Regions from separate parts of the Clostridium sp. NSJ-145 genome, predicted to be linked through region 1. Evidence: predicted binding sites of a transcription regulator. Region 1 holds the regulator's gene; the other holds the start of a gene.
What was found. Region 1 encodes NrdR, which represses ribonucleotide reductase genes. Its sites were predicted from a motif close to CACNANATNTNGTG; they were not measured.

Region 1 (15,438 bases):
AATCTAAAAAATATGCTGTTTCTTCTAAAGTATCAGTTCCATGTGTAATAACTATCCCATCTATATCACTTCTATTTACTAATTCTGTTACGAAATTACTTAGTTCTAATATTGTCTCAAAAGTCATGTGAGGTGATGGCATACTAGAGAAAGTATATGATTCTATTTCTGCATAATTCTCTATTCCAGTCACCATAGACATTATTTCTTCCCCTGTTAAACTTGGAACAGCTGCCTTAATCCTTTCATCTACTTTCATAGATATTGTCCCACCATTAAAAATAACTGCTATCTTCTTCATTTTATCACTCCATCTCAATATAATTTATCCTATAACCTAAACAAACAAAAAGTGGCAAAGCCACTTTTTTATATAAGCAATAATTTAATTCAAAACTTAATTTAATAGCTCAAGATTATCAACAAATATTTCTTGAGTTTATTATACAACCCCACTCCATTTCTTTCAATAAATATATTTTAGCCACAATTCACTTTAATTAGTTCACCATAATCTAATCTATTTTTTATTTTATTATCATTTATAGGGTACATAGTAGATACATAAATATACTGGTTCATTTCGTCCACCTCCACTCCTAACAACAAATAATTATACATTTTCTTTACAAACTGAATAGAAGTAGTTCCCTCCTCACTTTTGTAAAGTCCGATATAATCCGGTTCTTCCAGTATAACTTTCATAAACTCAAATATATTTTTCTTTATATTCTTGTCTAATTGTTTACCATGTCTTTTAATAATATGCTTTAGCACTCCAGGGCAGGCATATATCGCTCCAGTAAACTCTATACCTAACTCATCTGCAACACTCCGCCTCAAATAACCCACTCTTTTATAGGTACAAAATCTGCTATTCATATTATCCCTCTTTACTATAATATATTAAGCACATATTACTTGCTTAATATATTATATTCTACATTCCCTATATATTTCACACTTAATATATATAATTATAAAGTTAACTAAAATTTAAAAGCACCTATCTAAAAAGATAGGTGCCAAATATTGTTATAAAATTATACAGATCAATCCGCCATTACCTTCATTAATTATTTTTTGAAGTGTTTTTTGGATCTTAACTTGAACATCTTCTGGCATCTTATAAAGTTTATTTTGTAAGCCTTCTTTAACTAATACTTCTAATGACTTTCCAAACATATTACTTTGCCATAAAGATTCTGGATCACTATCAAATTTTTCCATTAAAGCTTTAACTAATTCTTCACTTTCTTTTTCTGATCCCATTATTGGACTTATTTCAGTCTTTATATCAGCCTTTATAAAATGTAGTGATGGTGCACTAGCTTTAAGTTTAACTCCATATTTACTTCCTTGAGTTATCATTTCAGGTTTTTCAAATTTCATTTCTGATAATTGTGGTGCAACTAATCCGTAACCTGTTTCTCTAACATCATAAAGAGCATCTTTGATTTTATCATACTCTTTTTTTGCTACATTAAGCTCTTTAATTAAAGATATTAAATCACTCTCACAGCTAACCTCAACTCCACAATCTTCACTTAACACCTTATAAAAAATACTTTCACTTGGCTTTAATAATATTTTTGCAGTACCCTCTCCAAGTTTAATCTCACTTAATTCTGAAGCATTGGCATTTTCATCTTCTTTAAATGAGTTAAATGAAGGTTTTATGTCTTTTATCTTTTCTACATCGTCACACATTCCCTTTACTATTTTAAAGAATTCTTTCTTTAACCAATGTTCTGGATCAAGCTTTTCTACCCATGTAGGCATATCTATGTTTATTTCTTTTACTGGGAACTCTTTAAGTACATGTACAAATAAATTTTCAATATCTTTTTCAGTCATATTATAAACATCCATCACTTGAACTGTAACATCATATTTAGCTTCCATTTGTTTCTTCAATGATTCAGTCTCTGGTGAATTTATGTTCTTTGTATTAAGTACAACTACGAAAGGTTTTTTTATTGATTTCAATTCATCTATTACCCTTTCTTCTGCTTCTAAGTACTCAGATCTCTCTAAACCAGTTATACTACCATCAGTAGTTACAACTAAACCTATAGTAGAATGATCTGTAATAACCTTTCTTGTTCCAATTTCTGCTGCATCTTCAAAAGGTATCTCATAATCATACCATGGTGTATTTACCATCTTAGGTTCATCTTCTTCTAAATACCCTAATGCTCCCTTTACAATATAACCTACACAATCAACTAATCTTACCTTAAAACTAATATCGTCATCCACAGTAATTTCTACAGCCTCATTTGGTACAAATTTTGGTTCTGTAGTATGAATAGTTTTTCCTGATCCACTTTGTGGCAATTCATCTTTTGCTCTCTCTTTCTTAAAAGAATTTTCAATTTTGGGTATAACCATTAGGTCCATAAACTTTTTAATAAAAGTAGATTTACCTGTTCTAACAGGTCCAACTACTCCTACATATATGTCCCCTTGAGTTCTTTCTGCTATATCTCTGTATATGTTGAAACCCTCCACTAATTTTCCCTCCTATATATTTTTAACAATATATATATATTCTCACGCTAGAAAAAGTATACTGGTTTTTCTGCTTATAATTATTTCAAATCAAAAAATTTAATTCTTTCTTTTGCAACACTTTGTTTATGTATAGTATATATAAATACAAAAAAATGCACGTATATTTATATACGTGCATCAAACTATTAATAAACTTCAGACTTTTTGTCTCTTTTTAAAAGTTCATCTACTACATCTTTAGCTTTTCTATTTTCAAATAAAACTCTATATAATCCATCTGTAATCGGCATCTCAACATCTAGCTGTTCTTTTAATTTATAGAATGCATTACACGCAGTAATACCTTCTACTACCATACCTACTTCTTTTACAGCATCATCTTTGCTCATACCTTTTCCTATTAAAATACCAGCTTTTCTATTTCTAGAGTGCATACTAGTACAAGTAACTATAAGGTCACCCATTCCAGTAAGGCCTAAAAATGTTTCAATATTTCCACCTAACTTTGTACCAATTCTAACTATTTCAGCCATTCCTCTAGTCATTAAAGCAGCTTTTGTATTATCACCATATCCTAATCCATCACAAACTCCGGCAGCTAATGCGATAATATTCTTTACAGCTCCACCAATTTCTACCCCAACTAAATCACTATTAGTATAAACTCTAAATTCTTTAGTCATAAATAAATCTTGAACTTCTTCTGCCACTTTCATATTTTTAGAAGATGTTACAACAGTAGTTGGTATATTGAAAGCAACTTCTTCTGCATGACTTGGACCAGATAAAACAACTACAGGATTATCTATTTCATCATTAATAACTTCTACTAAAGTTTTATTAGTACCTTCTTCTATTCCTTTTGCTATGCATATAACCGGTATATCAGAAGATATTTTTCCTTTTAAAGTTTTAGCTCCTATTCGTATAATCTGAGATGGTAATGCTAAAACTACATATTCTGCTCCTTCTAAAGCTTTATCTACATCATTATAAGCTGTGACATTCTTAGGCACTTCTAATCCTTTTATATACCTATCATTTTTTCTATTTATATTAATATCGTTAACCACAGATATATCTCTATCATATATAGATACATCATTTCCTTTGTTACCTAATAATATAGCTAGTGATGTACCAAAACTCCCACCACCTACAAAAGTCACTTTACTCATATAGATTATTCCTTTCTTTCTCTATACTCTATTTGAATTCCTGTACCACTAAAATCGAAACTATCTCTTAATTGATTTTCTAAATATCTTTCATAAGAGAAATGTCTCGCATTTGTATCATTAACAAAGAATACAAACTTTGGTGGTTTTGTAGCAACTTGTGTTGCATAATAAATCTTAAGTCTTTTTAATGCTACTACTGGTGGCTCTTTCATTAATATTGCTTTACTAATTACATCATTTAATACACCAGTCCCAACTCTCTTACTGTAATTATCATAACATTCTTTAGCTACTTCTAAAACTTTATGCGCTCTTTGCCCTGTTAATGCAGATATAAATAGATACTTAGCATAACTTATAAATTTTAAATTTGATTGTAAGTCTTTCTTATATACATCCATAGTCTTACCATCTTTTTCAATAAGATCCCACTTATTTACAACTACCATTATAGCTTTGTTTAACTCATGAGCAAATCCTATTATCTTTTCATCTTGGTCTGTAACACCTTCTGTAGCATCTATCATAAGTATACATACATCAGCTCTTTCAATTGCTGTAAGAGTTCTTATAACTGAATATCTTTCAATCTCTTCTTTTACCTTACTTTTTCTTCTAAGACCAGCAGTATCTATTAAAGTAAACTTTCCAAAATCAGTTTCTATTTTACTATCTATTGCATCTCTTGTAGTTCCAGCTATCTCAGAAACTATTAGTCTATCCTCACCTAATAATCTATTTATTAATGAAGACTTACCTACATTAGGCTTACCTATCATAGCTATTTTTATATCTTCTTCTTCTTCATCTGCTTCACCTATTGAATCAAAGTGACTTACAACCATATCAAGCATATCTCCAAGTCCTTTTCCTTGACCTGCAGATATAGCTACTGGATCACCTATCCCTAAGTTATAAAATTCCCAAGCATTTTCTTCATCTTTTAAGTTATCTATCTTGTTAACAACTAATACAACTGGTTTCTTAGACTTTCTAAGCATAGTTGCAACTTCATTATCAGCCGCTGTTAATCCTTCTTTACCATCAACAACAAACATTATAACGTCAGCTGTTTCTATAGCAATATTCGCTTGTCTTCTCATTTGTTTTACAATAATATCTTGATTTTCTGGCTCAATCCCACCTGTATCTATCATTGTAAATACATGATTTAACCACTCTGCTTCTGCATAAACTCTATCTCTAGTTACTCCTGGAGTATCTTGTACAATAGAGATTCTTTTCCCTGCTAATTTATTAAATAATGTTGATTTTCCTACATTTGGTCTTCCAACTATAGCTACTATTGGTTTTCCCATTATTTTTCCTCCTGACATACATCGTTTATAATATCTATTAAGTCTTCTCCTGTGTGGTCAGCAACAAGAACCTTAACTCCTAATTCTTTTTCTATATCCTCTACTCTCACATCATCTAGCATTATATAATCAGCAGGCGCTAACTCATATCCTTTTCTGAACATATTACTAGACATAATTAAATATTCACTTTTAATTCTACCCTTTAATTGACTTATTATATCTTTACCAGTTAAAAGACCTGTAACTGTTATAGATTCACCATAAAAATGATTTATTATTTCAAATACATCAATTTTTATATTTTCATTAGCTTTCATTATCTTCTTAGCACCATTCATAACTTCATTAAATGCAAGTTTTCCAGTAGCTATAGTAAATGTACCGCTAATATCTTTTCTTAGATTTTGCACTCCATAATTAATTGCTTCTCTAAAGCATCTAATCATTCCAACTCCATCTTCAATTTGTTCATACCCTTTATAAAATTCCTCTTCAGGTACATCTATTCCTGATACAATATAAAATTCATCAGACATTCTTATAAAAGGATCTCCAATTTCATTCATAAATTTTTCTTGGAATTTCATAACCATTTCTAATTCTTCTCTGGCTAATTCTTTATCAAATGTTTTTACCTTCACTAGTCCATCTCTAAACTTAGTAACGCCTATTGGTACTACTGCAACATTAGCTACTGATGGATACAGGCTATATAAATCATTTATAGTTTTCTTTAGCTCTTCCTTATTATTTACTTCTGGAATAAGAACTATTTGGCAATGCATTTCAATACCAGCATCTGCTAACTTTTTCATTCTATCATATACTTGCCCTGCAAATCTATTACCAAGCATCTTAACTCTTAACTCTGGATTTGTAGTATGTACAGAAATATTTATAGGACTAATCCTATATCTAATAATTCTATCGATGTCTTCATCTTTCATATTTGTTAGTGTTACAAAATTTCCTTGAAGAAAAGATAGTCTTGAATCATCATCTTTAAAGTATAAGGTTTCTCTCATTCCTTTAGGATTCTGATCTATAAAGCAAAACATGCACTTATTACTACACCTTTTTGCTTTATCCATTATTCCGCCGCCAAATTCTAATCCAAGTTCTTCGCCGTAATCCTTCTCGATTTCGTATTCCCAAACTTCTCCATTAGACTTCTCCATTTCTAAAACTAACTCTTCATCTGCTGTTAAAAATCTATAATCAATAATGTCTGTTATTTTTTCTCCATTTACTGATAATAAAATATCATTAACTTCGATGCCAACCTCTTCAGCAATACTATAAGGTATTACATTTGTTACTACATTCCTCATAACGTCACTCCTATAATAACCTATCATCTCTATGATATATTAACCTAATAATTATCTTCAGTCAACAAAAGAGATTATTCTAAGCCACATTTTCACAATAAAATAAAGAATATGAGAAGTTCTCATATTCTTTATTATTACTCATTTAAATCTACATAATCACCTTTTTTAGAAAAAATTATCCACTCGCAAATATTTGTTACGTGATCCCCAACTCTTTCTAGGTATTTTGATGCAAATAAAATTTGTGCTCCTCTATTTATCATAGTTTCATCTTTAGCCATTTTCTTTAACATTTCATTGAATAGCCCACGATACAATATATCAACTTTATCATCCATTTTACATATCTCATAAGCTTCTTCAACATTTCCATCCACAAATGCTTCAATTGATTTTCCAATCATTTTAATTAGAATATCAACCATCTCCCATATTGAATCACACTCTTCACCTATTGGTTCTAACTCAACCCTTTTAGTTATTTTACATATGTCTACTGCATAATCTCCCATTCTTTCTAAATCTGTAACAATTTTAGATGTCGTAAAAATTTTTCTTAAATCTGTAGCAACAGGGGATTCCATAGCCATAAACTTCAAACATTGCTCTTCAATTTTTTTATTTAGTTCATCTACCTTATCATCATTTTTCATTACATTTTCTACAAGATCCATATCTCTATTTTTAAAAGCTTCAATACTATCATATAATTGTTTTTCTACCAAACTTCCCATTTCTGCCAATTCAGAAATTAGTACTTTCATTCTATTATCTAGAACAGTTCTTGTCATAATCTCACTCCCTTTTAAATTTTAGCCGAATCTTCCTGATATATAATCCTCTGTTCTCTTATCTTGTGGTCTATAAAAAATATCTTCTGTTTTTCCATATTCTATAAGTTCACCGGATAAAAAGAATGCAGTTTTATCTGCAATTCTTCCTGCTTGTTGCATGTTATGTGTAACTATAACAACGGTATAATCTTTTTTTAGTTGATCCATTAGCTCTTCCATTTTATTTGTAGATATAGGGTCTAGAGCCGATGTGGGTTCATCCATTAATATTATTTCAGGTGATACTGCAATAGTTCTTGCAATACAAAGTCTTTGTTGTTGCCCACCTGATAAACCTAAAGCACTTTTTTTGAGTCTATCCTTAACTTCATCCCATAATGCAGCACCTTTTAAACTTTTTTCAACTATTTGGTCTAAAGTCTTTTTATCTTTAACCCCATGAACTCTCGGACCATATGCTATATTGTCATATATAGACATTGGAAATGGGTTCGGCTTTTGAAATACCATTCCTACTTTCTTTCTTAAATCTATTTCATTAAAATCTTTATATATATCTTTACCATCAACTAGAATTTCACCATCTATCTTCACTCCTGCAATAAGATCATTCATTCTATTTAAAGTTCTTAAAAAAGTCGACTTCCCACATCCTGATGGTCCTATTAATGCTGTAACCTTGTTTTTTTCTATATCTATATTAATATTCTTCAGAGCTTGATTATCTCCATAAAACAAATCTAAATTTTTCACCTGAATTTCAGGCGTTATTATATTTGACATACTTACACCTCTTAAAATTGTATAATACTCACTATTTAAATTTAATTAATACTCGGCCTTATTTAATTTCTTGCTTATTAACTTAGCTATAATATTTAATATTAAAATCATTACTATCAAAACTATTCCAGCAGCAGCTGCAGATGCAATATCACCTTTTTCTTTTGTTTCTAAAAAGGCATGAACTGTCAATGTTCTTCCGCTAGACATAATACTCTTCGGTATTTTATATACTGTACCTGCTGTTAAAAATAACGCGGCCGACTCTCCTATTACACGTCCCATTGATAATATTACTCCTGAAAGTATTCCAGGTATTGCACTTGGGAGAATAACTTTATACAAAGTTTGAAACTTAGTAGCTCCAAGTCCTAAAGAAGCCTCTCTATATGATGATGGAACAACTTTCAATGCCTCCTCTGTAGTACGTATTATTACAGGTAATATAATTATAGATAAAGTTAATGAACCTGCAATAAGTGAATATCCAAAATTTAATGCAGCCACAAAAAATGCTGCTCCGAATAATCCATATACTATAGAGGGTATCCCTGCTAAAGCTTCTGTTGAGTACCTTATAATCTTTACCATCTTTCCTTGCTTAGCATATTCTTGTAAATATACCGCAGAAAGAACTCCTATAGGTGTAGCTATTGCAAGTGATAAAGCAACTGTATACAACGTAGATATAATAAATGGTTTTATTCCTCCACCACCAGAAGGTTTATATTCACTAAATAAATAATTAAAATTAATTATTTTATATCCTTTTATAAATATAAATCCAAGTATGAAAACTAATATGCTAACAGTTATTACAGCTGATAAATATAATAATACTTTTAAAATACTCTCTTTGAATTTTCTCATTTTTATTTACCTTCCTTACTAGAAAGTTTTGAAATAACTAAATTTAATATTAAAATAAATGCAAACAACACGACCCCAGTTGCAAATAATAATTCTTGATGTGCTTGTGATGCATATCCCATTTCCAACGCTATATTACTAGTAAGTGGTCTTACCTTATCAAAAATAGATGTTGGTATTTGTACTGAATTACCTGCCACTAAAATTATAGCCATCGTCTCTCCAATAGCTCTTCCACTTCCAAGAACTATTGCTGCTAATATACCTGACTTTGCTGCAGGCACAACCACTTTAAAAGTGGTCTCTATATGTGAAGCTCCTAATGCTAACGAACCCTCTTTATAACTTTTAGGAACTGCTTTTATCGCAGTGGTTGAAACTGAAATTATTGTTGGTAACATCATTACAGCTAGTACAATAATTACTGCAAATAAACTTTGTCCTTGCGCTAAATTAAAAGTTCTTTGTATCCATGGAACAATTATTGCCAAACCAAATAATCCATATAACACAGATGGTATTCCAGCTAAAAGTTCAACTGCTGGAATCATAAATTTTGATACTCCTTTTGGTGCAACTTCAGCTATAAATATAGCTGTTAGTAATCCAATTGGAACCCCTATAATTAAAGCTCCTACAGTACCATATATTGAAGCAATTATCATCGGTAATATACCGTATTTAGGCACTTCTGATGTAGGGTACCAATCAGTACCAAATATAAATTCTATAAAAGATTTATCTCCTGTAACAAAAGGCTTTAATCCCTTCATAAATACGAATCCTATAATTAAAATTAAACTTACCACTGCAACAAGTGCACATATTAAGAATATCACTCTAGTAATCTTATCAACAATATATTTACTCGTATTACTCTTTATATTTCCCTCTACCATTTTAGTCCTCCTAATGGTAATAAATATCCTTGATTTTATGTAGTAAAAACGCCTCAAGCATTGAGGCATTCTTACTCAAATATTAATTATTATTCTAAAGTTATTAATTTGTTATCTTTAACAATTTGTTGACCTTCTGAACTTAAAACATATTCAATTAAAGCTGCTCCAGCTTCAGTTAAAGTATCTTTCTTAGTTACTAATAAGAAAGGTCTTGATAACTTATATTCTCCTGCCTTTACGTTATCTGGTGTTGCTTCAACATCATTTACTTTTAAAGCATTTACACTATCATCTATATATTCAAAAGAAGCAAATCCTATTGCATTTTCATTCCCTGCAACTGTAGTTTTAACAGCTCCACTTCCATCTGCAATTGAAGCATCTTTTATTAATTCCTCTGATTTATAACCAACTATTTCTTGGAAGGCATCTCTTGTTCCTGAGCCTTCTTCTCTACTTATAACAACTATTGGAGAATCAGATCCGCCTAACTCTTTCCAGTTAGTTATTGTTCCTGTATAAATTCCTTTAATTTGTTCTAAAGTTATGTTTTCTACTTTATTTGATGGATTTACTAGCAATGCAATACCATCATGAGCAATTACTGTTCCATCCACTTGTGAAGCTTCTTCACTCTTTAATTCTCTTGAAGACATTCCAATTTCTGAAACACCATTTATAACATCTTTAATCCCTGCACCTGAACCATTTTCTTGAACTTCTAATGTTATGCCTTCATTTGCAACTTCATATCTTTCTTGAACTTTTAACATTAATGGCCCAACAGAAGTAGATCCCGAAATTGAAATAGTTGTTTGAGTTTCAGTTCCAGCATCTCCGCTTTGTCCATTATTTCCTCCACAACCTGTTAAAGTTGCTCCCATCATCATTACTACTAAAGCACCTACCATCAATTTTAACTTTTTACTCTTCATAAATTTTCCTCCAAATCCACTTCATTTAATTTGTTCGATTTATTAATTTATTACCTTACAATAACAATAATAATATCTTAACGTTAAAGGAATATTATGCTATTGTTAAAGAGTATTATAAGAATGTTAAGTTGCTGTTAATTGTAATAATATAAAAAAAATTAAAAGAGTTTATTGGCGTGTAAAGCCATAAACTCTTTTAATTACTTTCTAATTTTAACTATAAACTTTGTACCTTCTCCTAATTCTGAATAAACATCTACTTCGCCATTAAATAGTTTTACAATATGTTTTACAATAGCGAGCCCTAATCCAGTACCTTTACTGGATCTTGATTTATCAACTCTGTAAAATCTTTCGAATATTCTCGGTAAATCTTCCTTTGGTATACCAACCCCATTATCTTCTACTTCCATTATAAGATAATTATTCTTTTCTAAAAGCTTAACTTTTACCTTCCCATTCTCTTTTGAATATTTCACTGCATTATCAATAAGATTCATACTTAACTGATAGAATTTATCTCTATTCCCACTTAAGTCCCCATTATATTCATCAACTAACTTAACTTCTATGCCTTTAGAGCTAGCTTCAGTACTTATTACATCTATAACCTCTTGTACTACATCCATCGGCTTAAATTTTTCCATTCTAGTTACTTTCATATTTTCAATATTAGATAAAATTAATATATCATTAATTAGTCTACTTAATCTATCAGCTTCTTTATTTATAATATCTAAAAATTTCTTTCTAGTTTTATTATCATCAACATACTTTAAAGTTTCTGAAAAACCTTTTATAGATGTTAATGGAGTTTTTAGTTCATGAGAAACATTTGCTACAAATTGACTTCTCATGTTCTCTAATCTTTTTATATCTGTTATATCAGCCAAAGTTATAACTATACCTATAGTATTTACATTACCATTAATTATAGGAGCTTTTTTCACCTTTAACTCTCTTTGAACTGGATGAAATAATTTTATTTCTTTAGAGTCAATCTCTGGAATGTCTTTAACAAATTGCAACAAATCATAATCTATAATACACTCTTCAATTTTCTCTCCTATTATTTCTCCTTTTAACCCAAATAAATTTTTTGCATAGTTATTTATAAGCATTATCTTTCCATAGTTATCAATTGCAATAACTCCACTATCCATACTTTCTAATATTGCTTCTAATTTGTTTTGTTTATCGTAAGAATCATTAATCTTAATCTGTAATTCATCTGCCATTTTGTTAAAACTTCTTGCTAAAGATCCAATTTCATCATCATTATATACCTTAGCTCTATTGTATAAGTCTCCATTCAAAATCTTAGCAGTAGCCTCTTCTAATTCCTTTATTGGGTATATTATAATCTTTGTTAATTTAACAGATAACCATAAAGCTAAAATAGCTACTATAATTATAATAAATATATAATATTTATAAGTTCCTGATAAAAATACCATTATTGCACTTGTTGGCACAGAACTTCTAACTACAGTATTTTCATCTATTTTGGTCGCGTAATATACTAGATTAACTGTAGAGGTACTACTATACCTTACGCTTGAACCCTCATTATTAATAAAAGCCTGATGAATCTCTTCTCTATCAATATGATTATCAGAAAGTGATCCCTTACTTTCTGAGTCATACAAAACATTACCTTGTCTATCTATTATAGTAAATCTAACTTGATTATTATCTATTCTAAATTTACTGAAATCAACATCATTCTCTTTAATTTCTTTAATAAATAACTCATTATATACAGATAAAATACCCTTAGTTCTATCTATCTCTTGTATATTTATTAATTCTTTAAATGCTAAACATACTAATACTAGAGAAAATATTACAGTTGCAAGAGATGAGATTATAATTCTCTTTTTCATATATTATAGATCTGGGTTAAATCTATACCCTACTCCTCTTATAGTCTCAATAAATTTAGGGTTTTTATCATCATCTTCTATTTTCTTTCTTAAATATCTAATATGAACATCTACTGTTCTAGTTTCCCCTATATATTCATAACCCCAAATCTTATCTAAAAGCATTTCTCTTCTTAAAATTTTACCTCTATTTTTAATTAACATTTCTAATAATTCAAACTCTTTTAATGTTAAATCTATTTTTTTACCCTTTATTCTTATTTCCCTTTTTTCAAAATTTGCAGATAAATCCCCGAACACCATAATATCGCTTTGTTCTTCTTTAGCACCTACTCTTCTTAATACAGCCTTTACTCTTGCCAAAAGTTCTCTTACTGAAAACGGCTTTGTTATATAATCATCCGCCCCTAACTCTAGTCCTAAAATTTTATCAAACTCTTCACTTTTAGCAGTAAGCATAATAATTGATATATTTTTCACTTCACTCTTTGTTCTTATCTCTTTACATACATCATACCCATCTTTTCCTGGAATCATCAAATCTAAAAGTATTAAATTAGGTCTTTCATTTATAGCTAAATTAACTGCATCTATTCCATTATTACATGTTATTACATCATACCCTGAAGATAACAAGTTATATTTTATAAGTTCTACAATATGTTCTTCATCATCTACTACTAATATTTTTTCATTAGCCATTAAGTATTCCCCCTGAACTTTTATTATTTCTTGTAAGCAAAAGTAAATAACCTTCCATACGTTCCAACACTTTTTCTATAAGAAAATAATTTTATGTCTTTTTCACAATAAGTACACAGATTAATTGTATAAATATTATCTTCTTTAATATTTATATTTCTTAAATCTTCTAAGATACAACGCTCCATACTAAGATTTCTACCTTTAAATAGCTCATTTTCATTTATTTTAGTCTTATTTAAAAAGCTTTCTTTTAACTCTTCAGATACCTCATAACAGCACTGTCTTATATGAGGTCCAATATAAACTTTAATATTCTCTATTTTAACATCATATTCTTGAATCATTTTTTCAATAGTCTTTTTTGTTATCGAGTTAAAAGTTCCCTTCCAACCACTATGAATCGCAGCTATGACACCTTCTCTTTCATCTACTAAAATTACCGGAACACAATCTGCTGTAAAGGCTCCAATAATAACTTTTTCTTCTTTTGTTATTATAGAATCCCCTTCATACTCTCTAAATTCTTCTGCATCACCTTCAAATACAAATACATTATCACTATGTATTTGATGAAGATACACAACTTCATTAACATTAAAATCTTCCTTTAATGAATTTATATTTTTTTGCCCTTCTTCAGTATTTCTATTAAAACTTCTAGAATCCTTAGCTGTTGAAAATACAACATCAACCTTCTCCCCTTCAATAACTAAAAAATCCTTAAAAACTTTTAAATTATTTATATTTATTTTTTTCATAAAAATCCTCACTTTTAATATACTTGTGCATATTTTAACATTTTTTATATTTGTTTTCTATTCAATTATATATTTTTTACTTAATTTTAACTTTAAGTAAAAATGATAATATAAATTTTAATTTATATATAATTATTATCTTTGCCATAAACAATATAAAAATAGACTTTCTAAATTGAGAAAGTCTATTTTTTATTATTTAGTCATTAAATTTTTTATTTCTTCTAAAAATGTATTTATATCTTTAAACTGTCTATATACAGAAGCAAATCTTACATATGATACTTCATCTATTTTTTTCAATCTTTCCATTATCATTTCACCAATCAACTTTGTCTCTACTTCTGTCAGCATTTTATTAGATATAGACTTTTCTATATCTTCAGCTATATCCTCAATTTGCCTTCTAGAAATAGGTCTTTTTTGACATGCAATAATTAGCCCATTGACGATTTTTTCTTTATTAAAGTTTTCTCTTGTTGAATCTCTTTTTATAACTAAAATTGGAATATCCTCAATTTTTTCATAAGTTGTATACCTTTTGCTACAGTTTGCACACTCTCTTCTTCTTCTAATAGTTGTATTATCATCTGTAGATCTAGAATCAACTACCTTGCTTTCGTCAAATCCACAAAAAGGGCACTTCATATTTATCAAACCTTTCTCATATGTACTTTACTATATTATATTATCTTTTAATAAAATTTGCTAGATTCTATTTTGCTCTAACTCCCTTTGAATATCACTTCCATCAATCAATAAAACATCAACACCTAATTTAATCACTTTTTCCCATGGCACTTCTATATCTTCTTCTTTTCCAAACCAACTTTTAGTAGGCGATGGTAATGTTAGTGATATAACTCTTTGCTCATTTACATCCACCCTAAAATCTTTAACATATCCTAGCTTAGAACCTGTAGATATATCGATAACCTCCATACTTCTTATAGCATTTGTTGAAAATAAAACTAAATCTTCATCCATAATTACCCCTCCTATTCTACTTAATTATTTATATGATTACTAATATAAATTTATTATAAAAATAGCGAAAAAATAGGACTCAAAAGAGTCCTAAATATATTTTCTCATATGTTTTAATGCAGTTTTTTCTAATCGTGAAACCTGAGCTTGAGAAATGCCTATTTCATCTGCAACTTCCATTTGAGTTCTTCCATTAAAAAACCTTAATGTTAAAATTAATTTTTCTCTATCATTTAACTTTTTCATAGCCTCTTTAATAGATATATTTTCTAACCAACTGTCATCACTATTCTTTGAATCACTAATTTGATCCATAACGTATATAGCATCACCACCGTCATGATAAATCGGTTCAAACAATGATACTGGATCTTGGATTGCATCAAGTGCAAAAACTACATCTTCTCTAGGGATATTAAGTTCCTTTGCAATTTGAGAAATAGTTGGTTCTTTATTATTAT
Region 2 (15,438 bases), on a different contig from region 1:
CCTAATATTACTAAACAAATTAAAAGTTCTATACCTACAGCTGGACCATTTACTGCTAATGAATATATTGCAGGAGACATACCAGCAGGTGCATATTCACCAAAGAAAACAACTCCAGAAATAAAGTGGCATATAAATCTTAAAAACATTCCTACAGTAGCTCCAATTAGTTTTTTATCCCTAAAGAAGCCAGCTATCCCTACAGCCATAAATGGAAGAGGATAATCAAATAGTACTTGAATAGGACTTAATATATACGGATTAATCATTAGCTTTAATAAGCCAAAAAGGAATCCTGTAAATATCCCAACAGATGGTCCATAAACATATGAGATTATAAATATAGGAATCATGCTACCAAGAGATACGCTTCCACCACCATTAGGGAATGTGTAAAGCTTTATCATATCTAATATGATAGCTAATGCTAAAGCTAGTCCAATTCTAGCCATAAGTTGAGCATTAAATTTTATAGATTTAAATTTGATAAATGCAATTAGTAAAATACCGCATGCAAGTAATGTTAGTAGTGTTAATGGACTACTAAATAGTGTTTTAAAATTTTCTGATAAGGTTGCTAGAAAATTTGTCATAAAAAAATACCTCCTTGTTTTGCGCAAGAGGTACCAGTTAAACGAAAATAATAAAAATCCGTATATAGCTTCCCTACGCTGGTATTACCCAGATCAGGTAAAGAAGGGTTAATGATAAAATCATCTCTCAGCCAATTGGCACCCCTAGCACCTTATATAAGATATATTATATAAATTGCTAAAAAAAGTCAATAGATTTATCATGTATGTTAGAAGGTTTATAATTAATACTATAAGTGCCGTTGTACAATCTATCTAAACTTATATTACTACCTATTGGAGATGTATGGCTGAATGATGATAATGGTAGAGTAACAACTGAGTCATCTTCTAATAAGACAAATACTTCCGTTGGCGTATAATCTAAAATAGTTCCTTTCATATTTATTCCTCCTTAGATAACTTTGTGTTAGTTTATGTAATTTTAAAAAAAAATACACCTAAGGTTTTCCCTTAAGTGTAAAATTTATAAATACAAATCACCATAAACTAATCTAAATACTTTTAAAGATTCTTCAATCTTTGGCTTTAATAAAGATTTTCTGTAAGAAAACTCCTTTTCACCCAGAGGAGTTAAAGAATACAATTTTTGAGTTTTCTTTTTTAAATCATTCCATTCACCAACAACTAGGCCTTCTTTTTCTAGCTTTTTTAATAATGGATATATACCACCAGTACTAGGAGACCAAAGTCCTTTTGTTCTTTCAGATATTTTTGTTGATATATCGTTGCCGTTAGTAGGTCCCATACTTAATATATATAAAACATATATAGGTAAAAGTCCTTTAGCGAATACTTGCCCAACAGCTTCTTTTTCTTTCTGAACCTTTTTTAGTTCAGAAAGTTTTTGTTTATACTCTTCATGGAGCCTCTTTTCTTCTGCCTTTAGATCTTCTATGTTGCTAAAATCATAATTAGCCATAATTATTAATCAACAACCTTTACACAGAAGCCCATTAATCCTGGACCGCCATGTACACCAAGAGCAGGACTGATTTCAGAAAGTTTTAAGCTATTAATGTTGTCTAATCCTTTTAATGACTCCATGTATTTGATGGCTTCAGCTTCACAACCACCTTGAAGTACAGTTACATCACATTTGTTTTTTGCAAGGTGTGTTTTTAATATATCAGTAAGTTTTGATAAAGCTTGTTTTCTGCCTCTAGCTTTAACAATATTGTAGTATACACCATTTTCATCTGTTGTAATTATAGGTTTTAAATTTAACATTTCTCCAAGAGTTCCGGCAACTCTTCCGATTCTTCCACCTTTTTTTAAATATTCTAAGGTATCTATAGTAAAGTAACCAGTTATTTTTTCACGAATTTTAGGTAGAGCTTCGATTATTTCTTCGAAAGTTTTTCCAGACTTTATAAGCTTTGATACTTCTATAACTATTTCACCTTCAGGATAAGCTAAGATTTTAGTATCGTAAACATAAGAAGTAAGGTTAGGATGATCTTCTAAGCTTAATCTTAATGAATTAGCTGTTCCAGAAAGACCACCAGATATACATATTGCTATTACATGAGTATATCCTTCTTCTTCTAATTTAGTTAGTATTTTTTCAGTTGTTTCTGGGCTTGGTAAAGATGTTTTTGGTACCTCTTTATCTAAGTTCGCATAAACATCACTAGCTTTTATATCTATTTTATCTTGATATTCACCAGTAGAATAAGAAATTCTAAGTGGTAATAAGTTTACATTATATTCTCTAAGTTCTTCTAAGCTTAGGTCACTACCGCTATCGGTTATTAAAGCAATTTTTTGCATAATTAATCCTCCGAAATTATTTTATTAATTTTATTATATCATAAAAGATATCATTATCAATATTGATAATGTATATGTAGTTATCAGTATTGATAATATCTGTTATATATTTTGTACAATTTAAAATAAAATAGACATATTTAATAAGTGTTAAAAAAGGAAGATAAAATAAAAAAACATTCAAAAATAAGGCTAGATTACCAGCTATATAGGTAAATCGAAATTGCTTTAAAAATTTAAAAAAATTATAATTATAATACAAGATATTGTGTGTAGGGAGTGAAGAAAATGCTATATGTGGTAAAGAGGGATGGTAGAGAAGTAAGATTTAATTCAGATAAAATTGCTAATGCTATAAAAAAAGCTGCTAAGGAGATTGAATATAACCTTAGAGAAAGCCAAGTATTAGATATCGTACAAAAAGCTATAAATTATATAGAGATGACTGGAAAAGAAAAAGTATCTGTAGAAGAAGTACAAAATTTAGTTGAAAAAGCTTTAAATGATAGCGGATATGAAAAAATTCAAAAGGTATATTCAACTTACAGAATTGAAAGAACACGAGTTAGAGAGATAAAATCAGATTTGATGAAAGCGATTAATAAGATAGGAATCGAAACTGATAGAGATAACGCGAATGTTGGAAATAATTTTAGTTCAAAGTTATTGAGAATAGCTTCTGAATCTAATAAATGGCACAATTTAGCTACTATGCCTAAGCACTTAGCAAAGGCACATGAAAATGGAGAATTATATTTTCATGATTTAGATTCTTATAATCTTACAATAAATTGTCTTCATATACCAACAAAAGAGATTTTGGAAAAAGGCTTTAATACAGGTTATGGAACAATATGTCCTCCAAAAAGAATAGAAACTGCAGCGGAGCTTTCTTGCATATTACTTCAATCAAGTCAAAATGATATGTTTGGAGGTCAATCTCATCCAGATTTCGATAACGATATAAGTGTATTCATAGAACCTACAAGACAAGAAATAAGAAAGGAATTAGAGGAGCTTGGAATTGACGAGGAAAGATTAGATGAATTAGTAGAAAAAAAATTAAATAAGAGAATTCATCAAGCTATGCAAGGAATAGTATTTAATCTAAATACTATGCATTCTCGTGCAGGATCACAGGTTCCATTTAGTTCTATAAATTTAGGTATTCCATATACAAGAGATGCTGCACTTGTATGCGAAGCATTTTTAGAAGAATATGAAAAAGGATTAGGAAAGGGAGAACAACCTATATTCCCTAATATCATTTTTAGAGTAAAAGAAGGTGTAAATAGGGAGCCTAAAGATCCATATCATTATCTATATCAATTAGCATGTAGAGTAGCATCTAAAAGAATGAATCCTACATTTATGAATATAGATGCAGATTTCAATAAAGAATTTTATGATAAGGGATATATGCCAGCAACTATGGGATGTAGGACTTATTTAATGAAAAATGTTAATGGAGAGCCAGGTTGTAAAGGAAGAGGAAATATAGCACCAGTTACAATAAACCTTCCAAGAGTAGCTATAGAATCAGGAAAAAATATTGATAAGTTTTTTGAAATATTACAACAAAGATTATCATTAGCAAAAGAAGCACTCCTAAATAGATATGGAGTTCTTAAAAATCTTAAAGTTAAGGATTTACCTTTTGTAGCAGGTCAAGGATTGCTAAGGGGCTCAGAAGGGTTAAAAGAGGATGATTCTATTGAGCCAATATTAAAGCAAGGAACTTGGGGAATTGGTTTTATAGGCCTTGCTGAAGCACTAGTTGCTTTAACTGGAAAGCATCATGGTGAGAGTAAAGAGTCAAGAGAATTAGGACTAAAGATAGTAGGTTTTATTAGGCAATATACAGATAGATTAGTTGAGGAGACTAATTTAAATTGGAGCTGTTATGCTACTCCAGCAGAAGGCTTATCAGGAAAATTTATAAAAAATGATAAAAAGGTTTATGGAATTATAGAAGGTGTAACGGATAAGGAATATTACACTAATAGTTATCACATACCAGTAAAATACCCAATATCAATAAAGGATAAAATTGATATTGAAGCACCTTATCATAAGCTTTGTAACGCAGGACATATATCTTATATAGAAGTTGATGATAGGCCATCACCGGAGACTATCATGGATATATTAAACTATGCTTATAAAGAAACTAATATAAGCTATGTAGGAATAAATTTTCATATAAGATATTGCAAGGATTGTGGTAATTATTTATTTAGTCATGAAGTAACTTGTCCAAACTGCAAAGGAAGTAATATTCAAGGAGTATCCAGAGTAACAGGATATTTAAGTTTAGATGAAAGGTTTGGCCCAGGAAAATATGAAGAAAGACAAGATAGGTATTGTCATTTTAGCGGAAAGAAAAATTCTTATAAATAGATGATTTCAAAGAAATAAAGTTACTAGCATTAATGTAGGTAACTTTATTTTTTTAATAATTATTATAGTTAGTTTAGTGTTTTTAAAAATATGGATAAAGTCAAAATAATACAATAATATATTTTAAAATTAAGATAGGGAGGTTATGAGTGTCGTAGATAAAGTTAATAATAGATTTAGGTGAAACTGTATCTACGATAGAAGTTGTTGAAGAGTTTTGCAGATATATTAATTAGCTAAGAATAAATAGGTTTAATGATATATGAGGTGGTTATATTGGTAAAGGAAGTAAGATTATCAGGTATTGCTTATGAAAGTTTAGTAAATGGACCGGGAATGAGAAGAGTATTTTTTTCACAAGGTTGTAAACATAATTGTGAAGGTTGTTTTAATCCAGAAACACATGACTTTTCAGGTGGAGAAGTAAGAAATATGGATGAGCTTATAGAAGATGTATTAAAAAATAAAATGATAAAAGGTGTAACTTTTAGTGGAGGAGACCCTTTAGAACAAGCAGATAAATTTGCATATATGGCTAAGGCTTTTAAAGATGCTGGATTAAATATATGGTGTTATACAGGATATACATTTGAGAGTCTATTAGAAAAGATGGAAAATGATAATGAAGTTAGAGAATTGCTTGAAAATATTGATGTATTAGTAGATGGAAAATTTCAATTGGATAAAAAGGAGGATGGACTTAGATTTAGAGGGTCTAGTAATCAAAGAATAATAGATGTAAAAGAGAGCTTACTTAGAGACAAAATATCTATTTTAGAATATTAGAATTTGCTTAATAACTAAGTTTTTAGATGGATTATTATAAAAGAACACAAAAAAAGCGCTTGCGCGCTTTTTCATTAATAATGGGGGGATGGGACCTGCATTAAATGCAAGTTGTTATTACATTATAAGTATGGACTTAAATTAGAATTTATATACAACATATTTGTAAAAAAATAAAAAAAGTTAAAAAAATAGAACCCTTTTAGGGCTCTATTTTTTTAGAAGTCTGATTGACCAGTTGTTCTTGGGAATGGAATTACGTCTCTTATGTTAGACATACCAGTGATGTACATTATTAATCTTTCAAATCCAAGACCAAATCCAGCATGCTTAGTTTCTCCGTATTTTCTAAGCTCTAAATACCACCAGTAATCTTCCTCTTTAAGATTTAATTCAGCCATTCTAGCCTTTAATACATCAAGTCTTTCTTCTCTTTGGCTTCCACCGATGATTTCTCCTATTCCAGGAACTAAACAGTCAGTTGCTGCAACAGTTTTTCCATCATCGTTAAGTCTCATATAGAATGCCTTAATGTCTTTTGGATAGTCAGTAACGAATACTGGTCTTTTGAATATTTCTTCAGTTAAATATCTTTCATGTTCAGTTTGAAGGTCAATTCCCCATTCAACTGGATATTCGAAAGTCTTACCACAATTCTTTAACATTTCAACTGCTTCAGTATAAGTAACTTTTCCGAAATCAGAAGATACTATGTGATTTAATTTATCTAATAGTCCTTTTTCTATAAACTGATTAAAGAATGCCATTTCTTCAGGACATTCATCCATAACGTATTTGATTACGTATTTTAACATTGCTTCAGCTAACTCCATATCATCTTGTAAGTCAGCAAAAGCTATTTCAGGTTCAACCATCCAGAATTCAGCAGCGTGTCTAGCTGTATTTGAATTTTCAGCTCTGAAAGTTGGTCCAAAAGTATAAACATTTCTAAATGCTAAAGCGTAACATTCAGCGTTTAATTGACCAGAAACTGTAAGGTTAGTTTCTTTTCCAAAGAAATCTTCCTTATAGTTTATTTTTCCATCTTCAGTTCTTGGAATGTTATCTAAGTCTAAAGTACTTACTCTAAACATTTCTCCAGCACCTTCACAGTCACTACCTGTTAAGATTGGAGTGTTTGTATAAACAAATCCTTGGTCTTGGAAGAACTTATGGATAGCATAAGCAGCTACTGAACGTACTCTGAATACTGCAGAGAAAGCATTACTTCTTGGTCTTAAGTGAGCTATTGTTCTTAAATATTCAAATGTATGTCTTTTCTTTTGTAGTGGATAATCTGAATCAGACATACCTTCAATAACTACTTCTTTTGCTTGTATTTCAAAAGGTTGTTTAGCCTCAGGTGTAGCAACTAAAGTACCCATTACTTTTATAGATGAACTTATTGGAAGCTTTGATACTTCTTTAAAGTTTTCTAAATTATTATCAAAAACCACCTGAACGTTTTTGAAGAAACTACCATCGTTTACTTCTATAAACCCAAATGCGTTAGATGCTCTTAAAGTTCTTATCCATCCAGATATAACAATATCCTTAGAGAAAAACTCTTCAGAATTTCTGTAAAGTGATTTAACTAAAACTTCGTTTTTCATAAAATTTTACCTCCTTGTAACATTATTAAATAAAATAAAAAAACCTCTCGTTCCCATAAAATATGGGACGAAAGGATTACTTACGTGGTACCACCCAAATTGCCTAAAAAGGCCACTTAGTAAATTATTAACGGTATTTAGCCGTCTAAGCCTACACAAGCAATTGCTTTTTCGGTTAGAAACTCCGAGATGTTCTTCGCTTTTAACTTCGTATAAGGCTTACACCATCCCTTACTCGCTAAGACTACATTTAAAAGTTACTCTTCTCATCATAGTTAATATAATTATATGAATAAATCTTAATTAGTGTTAAGGTTATAAGTTAGATTTATTAAACTCTACCTTAATTTTAATAATTCGATTTTACAATACTTTACTAACATTTGCAACCTAAATTCATAATATATATTTATAGAGTATTCATTGGAGGTTGTAATGAATAAGAAGGATTTTTTACAAGAAAAATATGAAGAACTAAATAGACTAAAGATATCAATTCAAGACTATCCTAAAGAATCTATAGATAACATACTTAAATCTATTAGTAATATATGTGATGAGATAAACAAACATTTAGAAAATAAGAAACATAAAGAGGATAAGGATATTAAGAATACTAAAGAGAATAATGAAAATGATTATAATGATGAGTGTATTGATAATAATATCGAAGAGAAAGAAAATGATAGTAATGAAAATAGGAAAAGAAAGAAAAAGAGTAACGAGAAACATAATATTGAAAGAGAGGAGATTATACTTACAGAGCAAGAGCTTTCTGAGTTTAATGGGAAAGATGGAAAGCCGCCTTATATAGCTATAGATGGGATAATTTATGATGTAAGTAAAATAAATAAGTGGAAAAATGGACAACATCATGGAATGTTAGCAGGCCAAGTATTAACTGAAGAGTATTATAAGTGTCATAGTAAAAAGTTAAATTTAATAAAGAAAGCAAGAGTAGTTGGTAAGTTAAAAGAAGAAAATAGAGGAGATAGGGTTTTTACTAAGCAGGAATTAAGCAAGTATAATGGTAAAAATGGAATGCCAGTTTATGCAGCTGTAAATGGAGTCGTATATGACTTTACAAAAATTCTACAATGGCAAGGTGGAATGCATTATGGTTTAATGGCAGGACAGGATTTAACAGCATACTTTGAAGGGTGTCATTCAAATAATTTGGATATATTAAAAAATGGAACTGTTGTAGGTACACTTAAAGAGTCATAGAATGAAAAATATAAATTTAATTAATAAAAAAGCCTTCGGCTAGAATATACACTAGCTGAAGGCTATATTTATCTCTTTGAATAAGCAAATTACTTCTAAACATCAAAGAAATATAATTATTTAACTAACGGTACTAAAAGTTATTCTTGGCCACTTTCATAAGAGTGAGTTATTGAATTAGGGAAGTTTAACATAGCACAATCCTTAACTATTCTTTTGAATTCATATTCAATTTCTCTAATAGAAACATTTACTTCACCGTCATCAGAAATATCTATAAGTGCATAAGTGCAGTTAGGGCGACCAATTTTAGGTTTTCCTACACTACCTACATTAATATAAAGTTTATTATCAAATTTTTTGCAAGAAGGTATGTGGGTATGTGCACAAACTAAAACATCACCTGTAAAGTTGTTCATTGCTTGAACGGTATTTTCTCCATTTTCAAATAAGTACTCATTTATTTTTTCAGGACTTCCGTGAGTAAATACTATATTAACTCCATTAATAGAATATTCTAATTTAAGAGGTAGAGAATCTAAATAGTATTTATTAGAAACTCTAACTTCATTAACAGCCCAAGGTAAAGAAAAAGAATTTATAGTTGTATTTCTAATATAAGTATAATCACCATCTACAACAGAAGCATCGTAATTACCCTTTATACATGGAATCTCTCTTCTTCTTATTAAAGCAACTACTTCATTAGGATGTGGTCCATATCCTACTAAATCACCAAGACAGATTATCTTATCAACTTTTTGTTCATCTATATCTTCAAGCACTTTCATAAGTGCATATAAGTTTCCGTGAATGTCTGAGATTGCAGCTATTTTCATAAATTTATTTCCTCCTATTTACTAATAATATAATTATAACATTCAAATTTATTAATAAAAGAATAAATTCAAAGTTATAGATATTATAAAAATTTTGAAGTATTATTTATTAAAGAAACTCATTTTTTTATAAATTAAAATGATTAAATAGGAATATGAATGGAAGGTATGAAAAATGAAAGATTCAAGAGTTAAAAATGTATTAGTTCAAATGGAAAAAAATAATTTATCTCAAATACTTGTTACATCGCCTGAATCTATTTTTTACTTAACAGGAAAAATGATTCATCCAGGTGAGAGATTTTTAGCATTATATTTAGATGCTAATGGAAATCATAAATTTATAGTAAATAAGCTTTTCCCTATACACGAAGACTTAGGTGTAGAAATTGTTTGGTACGATGATATTGAAAATCCAATAGATAGATTAGCTAAGATAGTTAAGGCTGGGGAAGTTTTAGGTGTAGATAAAGATCTTCGTGCAACTTTCTTAATTGACTTAATGGAGAGAAATGTAGTTAAAACATTTACAAATTCATCACCAATAATTGATATGTTAAGAGCTATTAAAGATGCAGAAGAGATTCAAATAATGAAAGAAGCTTCTAAAATTAATGATGCCGTTATGCTAAAGCTTTGGAAGAATTTAAAACCAGGAAATTCTGAAAAATATTATGCTAATCTTTTATCAGAGATATATGAAGAAGAAGGTGCATCAGGATTTTCATTCTCTCCAATAATAGCTACTAGTCCAAATGGAGCAGATCCTCATCATGGAACAGGTAAGGATAAGATTAAAGTTGGAGATAGTGTAGTTTTAGATATTGGTGGAAGATATAAAAACTACTGCTCTGATATGACTAGAACAGTCTTTATAGGGAAAGAACCAAGTAAAGAGCATGCTGAAATTTATAATATAGTTAAAAATGCTAATGAAAAGGCTATTTCTATAATAAAAGAAGGAGTTAAATTCTCAGATATAGATAAGGCTGCTAGAAACTTAATAACTGATGCTGGATATGGAGAATATTTTACTCACAGAACAGGGCATAGTATAGGAATTGAAGTTCATGATTTTGGTAATGTAAGTTCAGTAAATCATGATGAAGTAAAGGCTGGAATGATATTCTCTGTAGAACCTGGTATATACCTAAAAGATAATATAGGAGTAAGAATTGAAGATTTAGTTCTTGTAACAAAGGATGGATGTGAAGTTCTAAATTCAGTTACTAAAGAAATTACTGTAATTTAAATAGGCAATAGTTAATTAGGTAATATGTAAAAGATAGTTAATTATAATAAGAGTTAAGTTAAACTTAGCTCTTATTTTTTTATGATAAAATTTTTATATGGAAAGTGTAAGATTAATATAAATATTTCGTTATATAAAGTAGAGGCTCAGTAAGGGGAATGTTATGAGAATAAATGAAAAAAATTTTCTTTCAAAATTGAGAAAAAAAGATGAAAAAGCCGGCTTTATGCCGACTTTTTATTAGAAAGTTATATTTTTAAGTATTAAATTACTTCAATAACTCTATTCATTAATTTTATAAAGTCATTTTTAACTCTAGCAGAAGTTTCGATAACTTCTTCATGATTTAAAGGTTGATCTAAAATACCTGCAGCCATGTTAGTTAAGCATGAGATACCAACTGTTTTGATTCCACAGTGATTTGCAACTATAACTTCAGGAACAGTAGACATACCAACAGCATCTCCACCCATAATTCTAGCGAATTTTACTTCAGCTGGAGTTTCATAAGTTGGACCTGAGAACATTACATATACACCTTGTTTTAAATCTATTCCAAGTTCTTTACCTACATTTAATACCTTATTTCTTAATTCTAAGTTATATGCCTCAGACATATCTGGGAATCTTGGCCCAAACTCATCTAAATTATGTCCGAATAAAGGATTTGAACCAGAGAAGTTTATATGGTCAGTTATAACCATTAAATCTCCAGCGTTAAAATCTTTATTAACAGCACCACAAGCGTTAGTTACTATAAGCTTTGATACTCCTAATAATTTCATAACTCTTACTGGAAAAGTTATTTTTTCCATAGAATATCCTTCGTAATAGTGGAATCTACCTTGCATTGCAACAACTTGTTTTCCACCTAAAGTTCCTATAACTAATCTTCCAGCATGGCCTTCAACAGTTGAAGTAGGGAAATTAGGAATATCAGAGTAATTATAGAATTCTGGGTTTTCTATAGAATCAGCTAAAGATCCTAGTCCAGAACCAAGTATTAGTCCAATTTCAGGTTTGTAATTACTTTTGCTTAATATGAAATCAGCAGAAGCTTTAATTTGAGTTAATAAATCCATTAAAATCACCTCTTAATTTTTATCTATTTAGTAAAAGTTCTCCTACTTTAACAACATCTCCAGCTCCAACAGTAAGAATTAAATCGTCTTTTTCAACCTTTGAAGCAAGATAATCTGCAACATCTTTATGAGTATGAAGATTTATACAATTTAAACCAGTTGCTCTAATTGCATCTCCTAATTGATCAGATGAAATAAGACCAGTATCTTTTTCTCTTGCAGCATATATGTCCATTAAAATAAGTTCATCTGAATCTTTAAAGCAATTAGTAAACTCTTCAAAAAGAGTTTTAGTTCTTGTGTAAGTATGTGGTTGGAAAACACAATATATTTTTTTATGAGGAATAATCTTAGCTGTTGATAAAGTAGCAGCAATTTCTACAGGATGATGAGCGTAATCATCAATTATTGTAGCCCCATTAAATTCACCTTTATGCTCGAAACGTTTGTGAGCTCCCTTACAATCAAATAAACCTTCAACTATATATTCATGAGGTATATTTAATATAAGAGAAGTACAAATACTAGCTAATGCATTTAATATATTATGCGATCCTGTTGTATTTAATTCAATATCGAAAAGATAGGTATCATCTTTAAATACTCTAAAGCTTGCGCAACCTCTATTATTGAACTTTATATTACGTGCAGTTACATCACCCTTATTTATACCATAACTTATAGTATTACATTTTGCATAATTTAAAACTTCCATAACTCTAGCATCTTCTGCACAACCAACTAAATATCCATCTGATGGAATTAAGTCAGAGAATTTTTTAAATGTGTCTTCTATATGATTTATATCTTTATAATAATCTAAGTGATCTGCATCAATATTTAATATTATTCCTATGTAAGGAAAGAATTTTAGGAAAGATGCCTTATACTCACAAGCTTCAGTAACGAAATATTCACTTTCACCTATTTTAAAATTACCATGTATAGCGTCAACATCACCACCAACTAAAATAGTTGGGTCAAGGTTTGCATTTAAAGTTATATGCGAAAGCATAGAAGTAGTTGTAGTTTTACCGTGAGTACCAGCTACAGCTACATTATATTTATGACCTTTCATTATATATCCTAAGAACTCGGCTCTATCCATTAGTTCAATGTTTTTTTCTTTTGCTTCTATTATTTCTGGATTACTAGCAGGAATTGCAGCAGTATATACTATTAAATCCACATTTTTAATGTTGTTTTTATTGTGACCTATGTATATTTCAGCACCAGATTTTCTTAATTTATTTAACACTTCAGATTCTTTTGCATCAGAACCAGAAACTTTATATCCTTTAGTTAATAAAACAGCAGCAAGTCCACTCATACTTACTCCGCCTATACCGATGAAGTGAACTTTCTTGTTTTTATCAGTATTTAAATCAAAAGACAAAATATCAACTCCTTTTAAATAGAATAGTTTCATTTATAATTATATACAAATTTATGAAGTTGAACACAAATTTTCATAAATATATAAAAAAATTATGGATATAAATATAAAATTCAATTATAATTGTAAGAATTATTTAAAATTAAGTAGTTAAAACTATTGATAATAGAAGTAATATAGAATAGAATATGAATATTAGGGCGAATTGAAGTTGGAATAATTCGGATTTTGAATAAAAAGGAAGGAAAAGGGTTATGGAAAAATTAAGTAGAAACAATAGAGTTGTTGCCATTACGAAGATATTGACAGAGACTCCTAACAAAGTTGTTGGATTAAATAAATTTTCGGAACTTTTAAATGCTGATAAATCTACAATAAGTGAAGATATAGTAATAGTAAGAGAATTATTAGAAAAATTAGAGATGGGTAAAATTGAAACTATTTCAGGAGCAGCAGGTGGAATAAAGTTTATACCAGATATGGGAAGTGCAAGTAAGTTAGAATTTTGCAATGAATTATGTGATTTACTAACAGAAGAAGGCAGAATAGTACCAGGAAATTTTGTTTACTTAACAGATATAATGTATAATCCTCAAATAATTAGTAAAGCAGGTGTAATTTTAGCTTCATATTTTAAAGATATGAATATTGATTATATAGTAACTGTAGAAACTAAAGGTATTCCATTAGCTTATGAAGTTGCTAAATGTTTAGGAATTGAGTTAGTTATAATAAGAAGAGATAACAAAATAACAGAAGGACCAACTGTTACTATAAATTATGTTTCAGGAACAAGCGGAAGAATTCAACAAATGTCCTTAGCTAAAAAGTCAATGAAACCATCAAGCAAATGTGTATTTATAGATGACTTTTTAAGAGGTGGTGGAACTGCTCAAGGGATAAAAGACCTTTTAAAAGAATTTGATTCTGAATTAGTAGGAACAGGTGTGTTAGTTGATAATATAGGTATAAAAAATAAGAGAGCTAGTGAGTACATAGCCCTTATTGAATTAGAATTTGATGAGAATACAGAAGAACTACATGTAAGACCATCAGAATTTATTAAATAATATAAAATCTACAGTTGCTTTTAGATAAATAAGAAATTTTAGTAAAAAAAAGGGTTTTAAAACTTTTTATAGAAATATATCTATTATAAAGCAACTGGAGGTGAAGTGAAGTGACAATCACAGACGTTAGAATCAGAAAAATAGCTACAGAAGGAAAAATGAAAGCTATAGTTTCTGTAACTTTTGATAATGAATTTGTTGTCCATGATATTAAAGTTATCGAAGGACAAAATGGTTTATTCATTGCAATGCCAAGTAGAAAGACACCTGATGGAGAGTTTAAGGATATCGCACATCCTATAAACACTGACACAAGAGAAAAAATGCAATCTTCTATATTAGCGGCTTATGAAGAAGCTATGCAAGAAGATGTCAATGTTGTAAACGAATAATTGCAAAAATAAAAGGAGATGAAACTCCTTTTATTTTTTTGGATAAATTAATGATATATATTCTTTTAGCAAAGGTTGAAATAATTATTCTTATGAAATATAATATATAAGAATACATACGAACGTTTTTGGATAAAATTAAAATTTTGTCCTTGATTTATATAAAAGAGGTGAATTTATGTATAAATGTGCTTTAATCTTAGCAGCTGGGCAAGGGACTAGAATAAAATCAGATTTACCTAAGGTTCTACATAAAGTTTGTGGAAAAGAAATGGTTAATCATGTTATTGATACTTTAAGAAAAGCTGACATTTCAGATATCAATGTAATAATAGGTAAAGGTTCAGAATTAGTTAAGGAAAAGACTTCATCAAGAGAAGTAAGCTACTCGCTTCAAGCAGAGCAACTTGGAACAGGACACGCAGTAAAGTGTGCTGTAGATTTCTTAAAAGATAAGAAGGGAACAGTTGCTATATTCTGTGGAGATGCGCCATTGATTACAGAAGAAACAGTAGTTAGCTTATTTGAAGAACATAATTCAAATAATAATAAAGCAACTCTTTTAACTTCAATTTTAGATGATGCGACAGGTTATGGAAGAATAATCAGAGATGGAAATGAAGTATTAAAGATAGTTGAGCATAAAGATTGTAACGAAGAAGAATTAAAAGTTACAGAGATGAATGCGGGAGTATATTGCTTTGATATAGAAAAATTATTAGAAGCTTTAGATAAGTTATCTAACAATAACTCACAAGGAGAGTATTACTTAACTGATGTTATAGGAATACTTAAATCTCAAGGAGAAAAAGTTGGAGCTGTAGTTATAGATTTTGAAGAAACTTTAGGTGTTAACTCAAGAGCTCAATTAGCTCAGGTTGAAGCTATACTAAGAAAAAGAATAAATGCAAAGCATATGGATAATGGGGTTACGTTAATAGATCCAAATAATACTTATATTGGTGCTGACGTTATTATAGGAAAAGATACAATAGTATATCCAGGTAACGTATTA

Region 2: the regulator NrdR is predicted to act here: its motif matches at 2,624-2,637, upstream of nrdD (anaerobic ribonucleoside-triphosphate reductase).

Annotation. Positions count from the first base shown of each region.
Region 1 covers NZ_JAJNOS010000007.1:45,745-61,182, forward strand. The annotation lists gene LQE93_RS07660 (asparaginase) at 1-301, opposite strand, end outside; gene LQE93_RS07665 (PBECR3 domain-containing polyvalent protein) at 481-882, opposite strand; gene spoIVA (stage IV sporulation protein A) at 1,036-2,514, opposite strand; gene LQE93_RS07675 (NAD(P)H-dependent glycerol-3-phosphate dehydrogenase) at 2,703-3,695, opposite strand; gene der (ribosome biogenesis GTPase Der) at 3,701-5,017, opposite strand; gene LQE93_RS07685 (DUF512 domain-containing protein) at 5,017-6,351, opposite strand; gene phoU (phosphate signaling complex protein PhoU) at 6,489-7,145, opposite strand; gene pstB (phosphate ABC transporter ATP-binding protein PstB) at 7,167-7,931, opposite strand; gene pstA (phosphate ABC transporter permease PstA) at 7,977-8,801, opposite strand; gene pstC (phosphate ABC transporter permease subunit PstC) at 8,804-9,700, opposite strand; gene LQE93_RS07710 (phosphate ABC transporter substrate-binding protein) at 9,790-10,638, opposite strand; gene LQE93_RS07715 (ATP-binding protein) at 10,842-12,527, opposite strand; gene LQE93_RS07720 (response regulator transcription factor) at 12,531-13,229, opposite strand; gene pgeF (peptidoglycan editing factor PgeF) at 13,253-13,990, opposite strand; gene nrdR (transcriptional regulator NrdR) at 14,186-14,638, opposite strand; gene LQE93_RS07735 (YlmC/YmxH family sporulation protein) at 14,699-14,977, opposite strand; gene sigG (RNA polymerase sporulation sigma factor SigG) at 15,068-15,438, opposite strand, start outside.
Region 2 covers NZ_JAJNOS010000013.1:49,233-64,670, reverse strand. The annotation lists gene thiT (energy-coupled thiamine transporter ThiT) at 1-593, opposite strand, end outside; TPP riboswitch at 647-749, opposite strand; gene LQE93_RS12385 (hypothetical protein) at 772-975, opposite strand; gene LQE93_RS12380 (PadR family transcriptional regulator) at 1,060-1,515, opposite strand; gene LQE93_RS12375 (DegV family protein) at 1,521-2,366, opposite strand; gene nrdD (anaerobic ribonucleoside-triphosphate reductase) at 2,655-4,766, shown strand; gene nrdG (anaerobic ribonucleoside-triphosphate reductase activating protein) at 5,043-5,552, shown strand; gene asnS (asparagine--tRNA ligase) at 5,771-7,165, opposite strand; T-box leader at 7,226-7,447, opposite strand; gene LQE93_RS12355 (cytochrome b5 domain-containing protein) at 7,601-8,392, shown strand; gene LQE93_RS12350 (metallophosphoesterase family protein) at 8,533-9,231, opposite strand; gene LQE93_RS12345 (M24 family metallopeptidase) at 9,407-10,483, shown strand; gene LQE93_RS12340 (purine-nucleoside phosphorylase) at 10,747-11,565, opposite strand; gene murC (UDP-N-acetylmuramate--L-alanine ligase) at 11,585-12,961, opposite strand; gene purR (pur operon repressor) at 13,216-14,031, shown strand; gene spoVG (septation regulator SpoVG) at 14,142-14,423, shown strand; gene glmU (bifunctional UDP-N-acetylglucosamine diphosphorylase/glucosamine-1-phosphate N-acetyltransferase GlmU) at 14,602-15,438, shown strand, end outside.